2 regions of the Nonomuraea longicatena genome follow, and region 2 is predicted to be linked to the other one. Evidence: riboswitches for the same ligand, from Rfam matches in the RefSeq annotation. Region 2 holds a riboswitch; the other holds the start of a gene.
The links. Region 2 has a riboswitch for cyclic di-AMP ahead of ABD120_RS18555 (C40 family peptidase). Riboswitches for the same ligand answer to the same signal wherever they lie in the genome.

Region 1 (4,293 bases), on a different contig from region 2:
GTCTCGCCCAGGCGGGCGATGGCGTTGTCCCGCATCGGGGCGTAGTCCTCCTCGGGGTACTGACGGGGGCCGTTCTCCACCAGGAAGATCGTGTACAGGTACATCTTGTAGAGCAGCAGGCGGACGCGGGCGGCCGGGCCGAGGTCCAGCGGCGCCACCTCCCGGTAGCCCGCCACCAGCGGATCGGCCTCGTCGAGCCCCTGGTAGAGCGTCGGCATGAGCAGTTCGGCGAGCGGGTCGCCCCAGAAGGCCCGCTCGTGGTCGATGATCGCCTGGATGGGCGCCCGCGCGCCGGGCGACAGGAACACATTGCCCAGCCACACGTCGAAGTGCACCAGCCTCGGCTGCTCCACCTCTTCCAGGGCCCACGCCGCCCGCTCCGCCACCTCGCGCATCTCCTCGGCGGGGACCGGCAGGGGTGTCGGGAACCGTACGGTGTCGGACAGGAGGGCGTCGAGCATCGTCAGGAACGCCGCACGCCACGTGTGGCCGGACAGCCCCGCGTGGGGGGCGCCGAACACCGGCTCCGCGCCGGGCGGCTGTGTGACGGTGCTCAGGGTCGCCAGCAGCCTGCCGAGCTCGCGGCGCAGCTCGGCGGGGGAGTCGGGCTCGACCTGGTTCCACGGGACTCCGGTGAGCGTCTCGAACACCAGGTAGTCGCCGCCGAGCACCGGGTCGTCGAAGCCCGCCCGCACCAGTTCGGCCACCGGCACGCCGACGCCCGCCGCGAGGCCGATCGACTCGGCCTCCATGCGCAGTATGTGGCGCTCGAAGGAGAGCAGCTCCAGATCGGGATGGGGGGCGAGTTTGAGGACCACGTCGCGGTCGTCGTCGAGCCGCAGCCGCCAGACCGCGTTGGCGTACCCGTCGGTCAGTTCTTCGGCGGTGCGGACTCCGGCTCCCACGGCTCGTCGTGTCAGGTCGTCGAGTTCGGCGGGGGTGAGCCGCCGTTTTGTCCTACTTTCCACGGGATCTGATTCTGTCGTCCACCGCGGAGATCGTCCAGGAGGCGGAGTGGCTCCCGCCCGGGGCCAGCCTGACCAGGTCGGTGCCCGAGTTGAAGGCGTCGGGCGGGCAGGTCATCGGCTCGACCGCGACCCCCGGGTAGCCGAGCTGGGCGCCGGTGCACACCTGCACCCACGGCATCACCGCCGGGTCCCAGGTGATCCTGGTCGCGCCGACCCGGACCTCGCCCGCCGACAGGCCCGTGAAGGCGTGGTCCACGTCCAGGCCGGACGTGGGACGGGGGTCGCGGAAATCGTAGAAGGTCGTGTGGACGTCGGCCAGCTTGAGCGGCAGCAGCGCCTCGTCGGTCAGCAGCACCCGCGAGGCGGGTACCCGCAGCAGGTCGTCGCCGAGCAGCCACGGATGCGGGGCGCAGCCGTAGGGGGCGGGGCGCTCGCCGAGGTTCGTGGCGGTGAGCGTGGTGGTGAGGCCGTCCTCGGTGAGGCGGTGCTCGGCGCGCAGCGCGAGCGTGAACGGGTAGCCGGGGGCCGGGGTGATCGTGTGCGCCAGCACGGCGTGGGCCGCGCCGGACTCGACGGGCTCCCAGTCGACGGCGGCGACGAGGCCGTGGATGGCGTTGCCCCGGCGGGGCTCGGTGAGGTCGAGCTGGTGGGTGTCGCCGTCGAAGACGTACCGGCCCGCGGCGACGCGGTTGGGCCAGGGGGCGAGGACCGTCCCGGCATGGTGGGGGACGGGGCCGCCTTCGGGCCAGCTCGTGATCAGCTCCCGCCCGTGGTGGCCGAGCGCCCGCACGGCCGCTCCCCGCACGCTGACCTCAGCCGTGTATCCGCCCCCGATGAGCACCGCGCCCCCGCCTTCCGCCGCCGTGTTTCTGTGACAACCCTTTCTATCGGTTACGGCCAGCCACTCTGACCCCACCCGCCACGAAGGGCTGACGGCCTCCAGGGTGACGCTCCTCCCCGCCGCCGCCGACCCGCCGCGACGACTCCGCTCTCACCCCCGTCCCGGACAACGCGGAACGGCGCGTCCGAGGGGAGAGGACGCGCCGTTCCAGGGGGTGGGGAGAGGCGGGGGACTCTCCCGAGGGATGGGGACCTATGCCCGGTACTCCGGGTAGCCGTAGCCGACGACCTGCGACTTCGGCCGCACCCGCTCCTCGACCTTGCCGTTGCCGGTGTTGCCCTCGACGGTGGTCAGGGTGCCGTCTCCGTTGTCCTTGACGACGAAGCCGACGTGCTCGATCGAGGTCAGGCTCTTGCTGCCGTTCCAGGCGAAGAAGACGACCGAGCCTTCCTTGGGCTCGACGCCCCAGCGGGCGTTGTCCTTGAACCACTTGGCGTGGGTGACGGTGTAGGCGTCCCAGCCGATCGTGGAGCGGGCGCCGGTGTTCTCGCCGACCCAGGAGACGAACATCGCGCACCAGGCGGCGTTCAGGTACGCCTGGCGGTTGCCGCCGTCGCGGGCGATGGTCTCGGCCGCGCGCTGGGAGTTCATGTACCACTTCTGGAACTTGGTGCCGCCGCCGAGCGAGTTCTCGGTGGTGCCGATCTGCTGCTTGGCCAGCGTGAGTACCTGCGCGGCCGTGGGCTTGACGTCTCCGGTGCCCTCGACGGGCGGCTGCTGCTTGGCGGCCACGGCCGCGGGGACGGCGCCCGCCGCCGCCGCGCCGACCGGGCTGTCGGCCTGGGCGGGCAGGGCCGCGAACGCGGAGGCCGCGATCGCCGCACCGAGCAGGGCGCGGGCAATGTGAATCTTGGGGGTGCGAGACAGAAGATTCTTCGCCATCGAAAAGGACAACTCCTTGCTTCCATGACGCTTACCGGGTTAGCTGACGGGTTCGGGCGTGGAAGCTGCCCTACGGCGCAGTGCGCCGATTCACCCCGAAGGACTGGGTCCCCGGTTCCGCGATGGTGCGGATTCAGCGTTCACAGGCAAAGCCTGCGATTTGTTCGTGTCGGTCTGGCAACGATCTGGTAGCCCAGTCGTATGTGTTCGATGCGCCGAAGGTAATACACCAGGCAAGAGCCTGACAACTCCCGGAAAGCGCAGGTGAAGGCCGGTGCGGCGAAAAGCCCGCACCGGCCGGGGATTGCGCGTTAGTTAAAAGTCTCGGGATCGGGTCCGAGACGCCTGCCGTTGCTCAGCGCGCCGATGGCCGCGAGGTCCTCGTGGTCAAGGATGAAATCAAAGACATTGATGTTCTCCTTGATACGGGAGGGAGTGACGGATTTCGGGATCACCACGTTGCCGAGCTGGATGTGCCAGCGCAGCACGATCTGCGCGGGCGACCTCCCGTGCTTGTCGGCGAGCGCGGCGAGCGCGGGGTCTTCGAGCAGGCCCTTGCCCTGGCCGAGCGGGCTCCACGCCTCGGTGAGGATGCCGTTGGCCGTGTGGAAGGCGCGCAGCTCCTTCTGGGGCAGGTTGGGGTGGAGCTCGATCTGGTTGATGGACGGGACGATGTCGGTCTCGTCCATGAGCCGCTGGAGGTGGGCGATGCCGAAGTTCGAGACGCCGATCGCGCGCGTCCTGCCGTCTCGGTAGATCTTTTCCAGCGTTCGCCAAGCCTGTACATATTTGTCGTTCTTGGGGGCCGGCCAATGGATGAGATAGAGGTCCACATGGTCGAGCCCGAGCCGGAGAAGGCTCTCGTCGAAGGCCCGCTCGGCATGCTCGTGACCGTCGTTCCAGAGTTTGGTGGTAACGAACACCTTCTCCCTGGGCAGGCCGGAGGCCCGGACGGCCCGCCCCACCCCCTCCTCGTTGTGGTAGAGGGCGGCGGTGTCGATGTGCCGGTATCCGTTCGCGAAGGCCGTCGTCACCGCCTGCTCGGCGGCGTGGTCCGGCACCTGCCAGACGCCGAAGCCGAGCTGCGGGATCTGGACGCCGTCGGTGTTGAGCAGCAGCGAGTTCATAATCCCCATTGTTCACGCCGGGTTCCCCCCGGCTCAGGGCCGCCGGGCCGGTTTGAACCGGTCGTGAAGAAGCGATGGGCTTGGGGGGAATCGCCGCTCCAGCTGCTCTACGCCGCGTCGAGGTCGGCCGGTTCGATGCAGGCCCTCATGAACTTCGCGGGGTCATCCGGTAGAGGAGTTCCGGCCGTCCGACGCCGCCGTAGCGGGGCACCCGCGCCGCCTGGCCGATGTCCACGAGGTACTCCAGATAGCGCCGGGCCGTCACCCGCGACACCCCCGCCGCCAGGCCCGCCGCCTGAGCGGACAGGCCCTCCGGGCGCTCCCGCAGCAGCGCCGCGACGACGTCCAGCGTGTCCTGCTGCAGCCCCTTCGGCAGCCGGGAGGTGCCGCGCAGCGTCCCGAGCACCCGGTCCAC
Region 2 (4,293 bases):
TCCACGCCAGCCAGTCCTGCGTGGACAGGCCGTACTCGCGCAGCCGGGTCTCGAACCAGACGCCGAGCGGCCACCGCACGGCCTCGACGAGCGCCGTGAGCACGAGCACGCCGAGGACCACCCGCAGCCACCACGGGCCTTTCAGCCGTCCCAGGACGCGGGCGCCGAGCGGTGTGGCGGCCAGCAGCCCGGCGAAGACGATCGTGAGTCCGAGCGACAGGTAGGACGGCAGGCTCGTGGCCGCGTCGAACGCCTGCGAACGGGCGATCTCGGCCGGGGTGAAGTCCTGGGCCGGATCTCCGGAGGGCAGCGGCCGCCACGGTGTGGTGATCGCGGCCACGGCGATCACCAGGAGGCCGAGGATCGCGGCGGCGATCCCCGCCTGCCGCCGCAGCCGCCCGTCGTCGTCGTCGGGCTGTCGTGTCACGCCAGTTCCTCCCCCAGGTACGCGCGCCAGTCACGGGTCAGCTCGGCCACGGGCACGGGTAGTGCGCGGCCGGCTCCGACCCGCTGGGCATCACGGTAGAGCCTCACCAGTGTCGCCTCTCCGTACGCGTGCGCGATGAGGCGGCACGCCAGCCACGCCTCCTGGTAGCTCTGCGCGAGCCGGGGCGCGCCGGGGGCGAAGTCAGCGGGTTCCGGGAGGTTCTCGGGCAGGCGTCCCGCTCTGACCTCTTCGGCGAGTTCCGCGGCGGCCTCAGGTACGGCAAGGCCCGCGTCGCGGTAGGCGACGTAGTCGGCGAAGCCCTCGTACAGCCAGGGCGGCAGGCCGTCGGTGCCCGCGGCGACGTGGGTGAGCTCGTGGGCGAGCACGACGTCGCGGCCGGTGGGGGTGAGTCTTCCGTAGGTCTCGGGCACGACGATCACGCGGCCGTCGTGGGCGACGGCGGCGAGCCCGTCGACGGAGGCGGCGCCGATCGCGCGGGCGGCGTCGGCGGCAGAGGCGGCGACGCGGACGTCCGGCCGTACGGGTGTGCCCAGGACGGCCTCGACCCGGCGGGCGGCCCGTTCGGCACGCCGGCGGAGGTCGTGGCCGGGCCGTCTGAGCTCCCCGCCGTGGGCGGGCCGCCCGGAGAGGGCGGGCCGGGTAGCGGGTGCCGAACCCTGGGGCACGGCGGACGAACCGGACCCGGGCGCCGAAGGACCGGACGCGGAGGCGGAAGAACGGGGTGCGGGGGTGGGAGAGCCGGACGCAGGGGCGGAAGCGCCAGGCGCGACAGCGGACGAGCCGGGCGCGGAAGAGCCGGGTGCGGGGGCGCAGCTCGGGGTGGTCGCGATCAGACACGCGACCAGTGCGGGGGCCGCCACTGCGGCGCGACGGCTCACGGCCCCGATGGTAGCCGCCCCTGTGCGGACCCCCGTCCCCGGCACGACGGCCTGGGACGGGGATGTCGCGCCTTACAGGCCGGGACGCACCGCGCCGACGAACGACGCCCTGCGCCATTCGCTGATGCGGTCGACCCGGACCCGCTTGCCCGAGCTGGGCGAGTGGACCATCCTGCCGTCGCCGACGTACATGCCGACATGGCCTCGGCCCCGGAAGAACATCAGGTCACCGGGCCGCAGCCGCTTCCAGGTGACCTTCTTGTCGATGCGCGCGTACTGGCTGTACGTCACGCGGGGGATCTTCACTCCGGCCTTCTTCCAGGCGTACTGGACCAGTCCGGAGCAGTCGAAGGCACCTGGACCCGTGGCACCGTACCTGTACGGGTCCCCGACCTGCGCCTTGGCGACGGAGACGGCCTTTCCGGCCTTCACCCGCTGCCGTGTGGACTTGGAAAGGGTCTTCCCTGCGGTGGCCGTCCTGCTCCGGGCTGTGGTGCCCGGTTCAGCGGCGGCCGCCTCGGTCTCGGCGGGGGCCGTTGCGGCCCCGGCCGCCGGGGCATGGAGGGCGAGCCCTCCTGCTGTCATGGACATGGTGACCAGCACCCCGGACACGACAAGGCGGGGGTTACTCAGGGGGATAGACAGGATTTCTCCTCGGATCTTCCACGAACGCCTACCGGGTTAGCTGACGGGTTCGGGCCTGGAAGTCGCCCTACGGCGCGGCTGCGCCGACTCACCCCGTGATCCCGGTGATCGGGATCGGCGGGTCCCCGGCTCCGTGCCTCCTGACTGCACGGACTCGGCTGGTCGTCGCCCTCGTGGAAACGGGCCGACCGCGGATCTCTATACGTCCCCACCGGGCCTCGTGAGGCCCGGTGTCGGCGTCGCGGCGCCATGGCGTGCCGCCGCGACGCCAGAAAGTACCCGGCGCCGCCGATCGGCGGCAAAAGCCGGGTGAACCTGTCAAGATCCGGCAGGGGTTCCTGTCAGAAGGGATCGCGCTGCTCGGCACCCCTGCGTCGTTATCGAAATGTGACCTCCCTCACACTTGTCCGGCGGCCCGTGAGTCAGGTCCCGTCCGTCCCACGGGACACGGCGAGGACGCGCAGCCCGATGAGCGGGTGGCGCAGTTCCTCGATCGTCCGCAGCCGCTCCGCGCGCTCCCCCTCGCACTTGAGGTACCGGTGCAGGAACGGCACCCGCCGCAGCGTCTTCACGTCGAAGCGGGCGCTGATCGCCGCGAGCATCTCCTCGCCCGTCGCGAGGTCGCCGTGCTCCCGTTCCCACTCGTTCGCCGGGTCGGCGACCAGGTCGCGCCCGCCGATGACGGCCCCGGCGTCGTAGAACCAGGTGGCGGCGGCGGGGTCGGCCCGCTCCCAGGCGAAGTCGTCCACCACGAGGCTGCCGCCGGGGGCCAGCAGCCGCGCGGCCGCGTTCAGCGCCATCTCCATCGGCTCCATGTGGTGCAGCGACATCCTCATCACGATGGCCTCGAAGGGCGCCGCCTCGAAACCGGCCAGGTCCGCCCGGACGGCGGGCACCCCGGCGGCGAGCGCGGCCGACGGGTCGAGGTCGATGGCCGTGACGTCGTACCCGCCCGCGATGAGCTGGGCCGCGAGCGTGCCCGCGCCGCATCCGGCGTCCAGCACGCGGGCGGGCGCGGCGGGCAGGACGGAGGTGATCCAGGAGTTCATGAGCCGAGCATGCTGCGGCCGAAGGCATGCGCACCACTGCGGGTACGGCATGCCCGCCATAAGCTCGGCGCATGCTTGACACCTGGTCGCTGAAGGTTCTCCTCACCGTGGGCCGCCTCGGCTCGTTCTCCGCCGCGGCCGGCGCGCTGTCGATGACGCAGCCCGCGGTCTCCCGTCAGATCGCCGCCCTGGAGCGGCGCACCGGCGTGCGGCTGTTCGAGCGGCTGCCGAGGGGCGTGCGCGCGACGGACGCGGGCCGCGCGGCCCTGGAGGACGCGGCCCGGGTGCTCGACGGGATGACCCTGCTGGAGGCCCGGCTCCGCGCGCACGCGCTGGCCGAGGCGGGGCGGGTGCGCGTGCAGGCGTTCCCGAGCGCGGCGACCGCGTTCGTGCCCGGCTGCTTCGGCGCGTTCGCGGCCGAGCACCCCGGCGTGGAGTTGTCGCTGATCGTAGGCCGCGCCGACGCCGCCGCCGTCCTGGACGGCGACGCCGACCTGGCGCTGCTCACCTCGCGCGACCCGGCGCCCCCCGCCGGGCTGGAGTCGGTGCCGCTCCTGGACGACGAACTCCTCGTGGCGCTGCCCGCGAGCCACCCGCTGGCCGCAGGGCGGCGGGTACGGCTCGCCGACCTGTCCGGCGAGGCGTGGATCGACGGCACCCACCCCGACTGTCTGGGCCCGCTGTCGGAGCTGGCCGCCGCCCTGGGCGGCCCGCCGAGGGTCAGCCACGTGTGCGACGACTGGAACGGCAGGCAAGGCCTGGTGGCGGCGGGCGTCGGCGTCATGGTGTACCCGGCGATGGCGGGCCGGGCCGTACGGCAGGACATCCGGCTGCTGCGTCCCGTGCCCGCGCTGCCCGTCCGGGCGGTGCACGCGGTCGCGCTGCCGGAGCCGAGCCCGGCCGTACGGGCCTTCCTGGAGCTGATGACCCGCTACGGGCGGATGGCTCCGGCGATGGACTTGCCGTAGGCGGACAGCTTGACCACCTTGATCACGTCGCCGGTCTGCGGCGCGTGCACGATGTTGCCGTTGCCCGCGTACATGGTGACGTGGCCGAGCCCCTGGGAGAAGATCAGGTCGCCGGGCTGGAGCTGGTCGAGCGGCACCTTGCGGTTGGCGCCCCAGGCCCACTGCTGCCAGGTGGTGCGCGGCAGCGAGACCCCTGCCGCCCGCCAGGACGCCTGGGTGAAGCCCGAGCAGTCGTAGCCGCGCGGCCCGGTGCCGCCGTAGATGTACGGCTTGCCGGTCTGGGCGAAGGCGAACTGCAGCGCCGA

Region 1: another riboswitch for cyclic di-AMP. It lies ahead of ABD120_RS28750 (CHAP domain-containing protein); the one in region 2 lies ahead of ABD120_RS18555 (C40 family peptidase).

What each region holds. Positions count from the first base shown of each region.
Region 1 covers NZ_BAAAHQ010000036.1:14,736-19,028, forward strand. The annotation lists gene ABD120_RS28740 (phosphotransferase family protein) at 1-968, opposite strand, end outside; gene ABD120_RS28745 (aldose epimerase family protein) at 958-1,809, opposite strand; gene ABD120_RS28750 (CHAP domain-containing protein) at 2,062-2,751, opposite strand; cyclic di-AMP (ydaO/yuaA leader) riboswitch at 2,765-2,900, opposite strand; gene ABD120_RS28755 (aldo/keto reductase) at 3,063-3,878, opposite strand; gene ABD120_RS28760 (response regulator) at 4,024-4,293, opposite strand, start outside.
Region 2 covers NZ_BAAAHQ010000017.1:170,527-174,819, forward strand. The annotation lists gene ABD120_RS18545 (M48 family metallopeptidase) at 1-427, opposite strand, end outside; gene ABD120_RS18550 (eCIS core domain-containing protein) at 424-1,113, opposite strand; gene ABD120_RS18555 (C40 family peptidase) at 1,399-1,929, opposite strand; cyclic di-AMP (ydaO/yuaA leader) riboswitch at 1,982-2,141, opposite strand; gene ABD120_RS18560 (class I SAM-dependent methyltransferase) at 2,394-3,020, opposite strand; gene ABD120_RS18565 (LysR family transcriptional regulator) at 3,092-3,988, shown strand; gene ABD120_RS18570 (C40 family peptidase) at 3,952-4,293, opposite strand, start outside.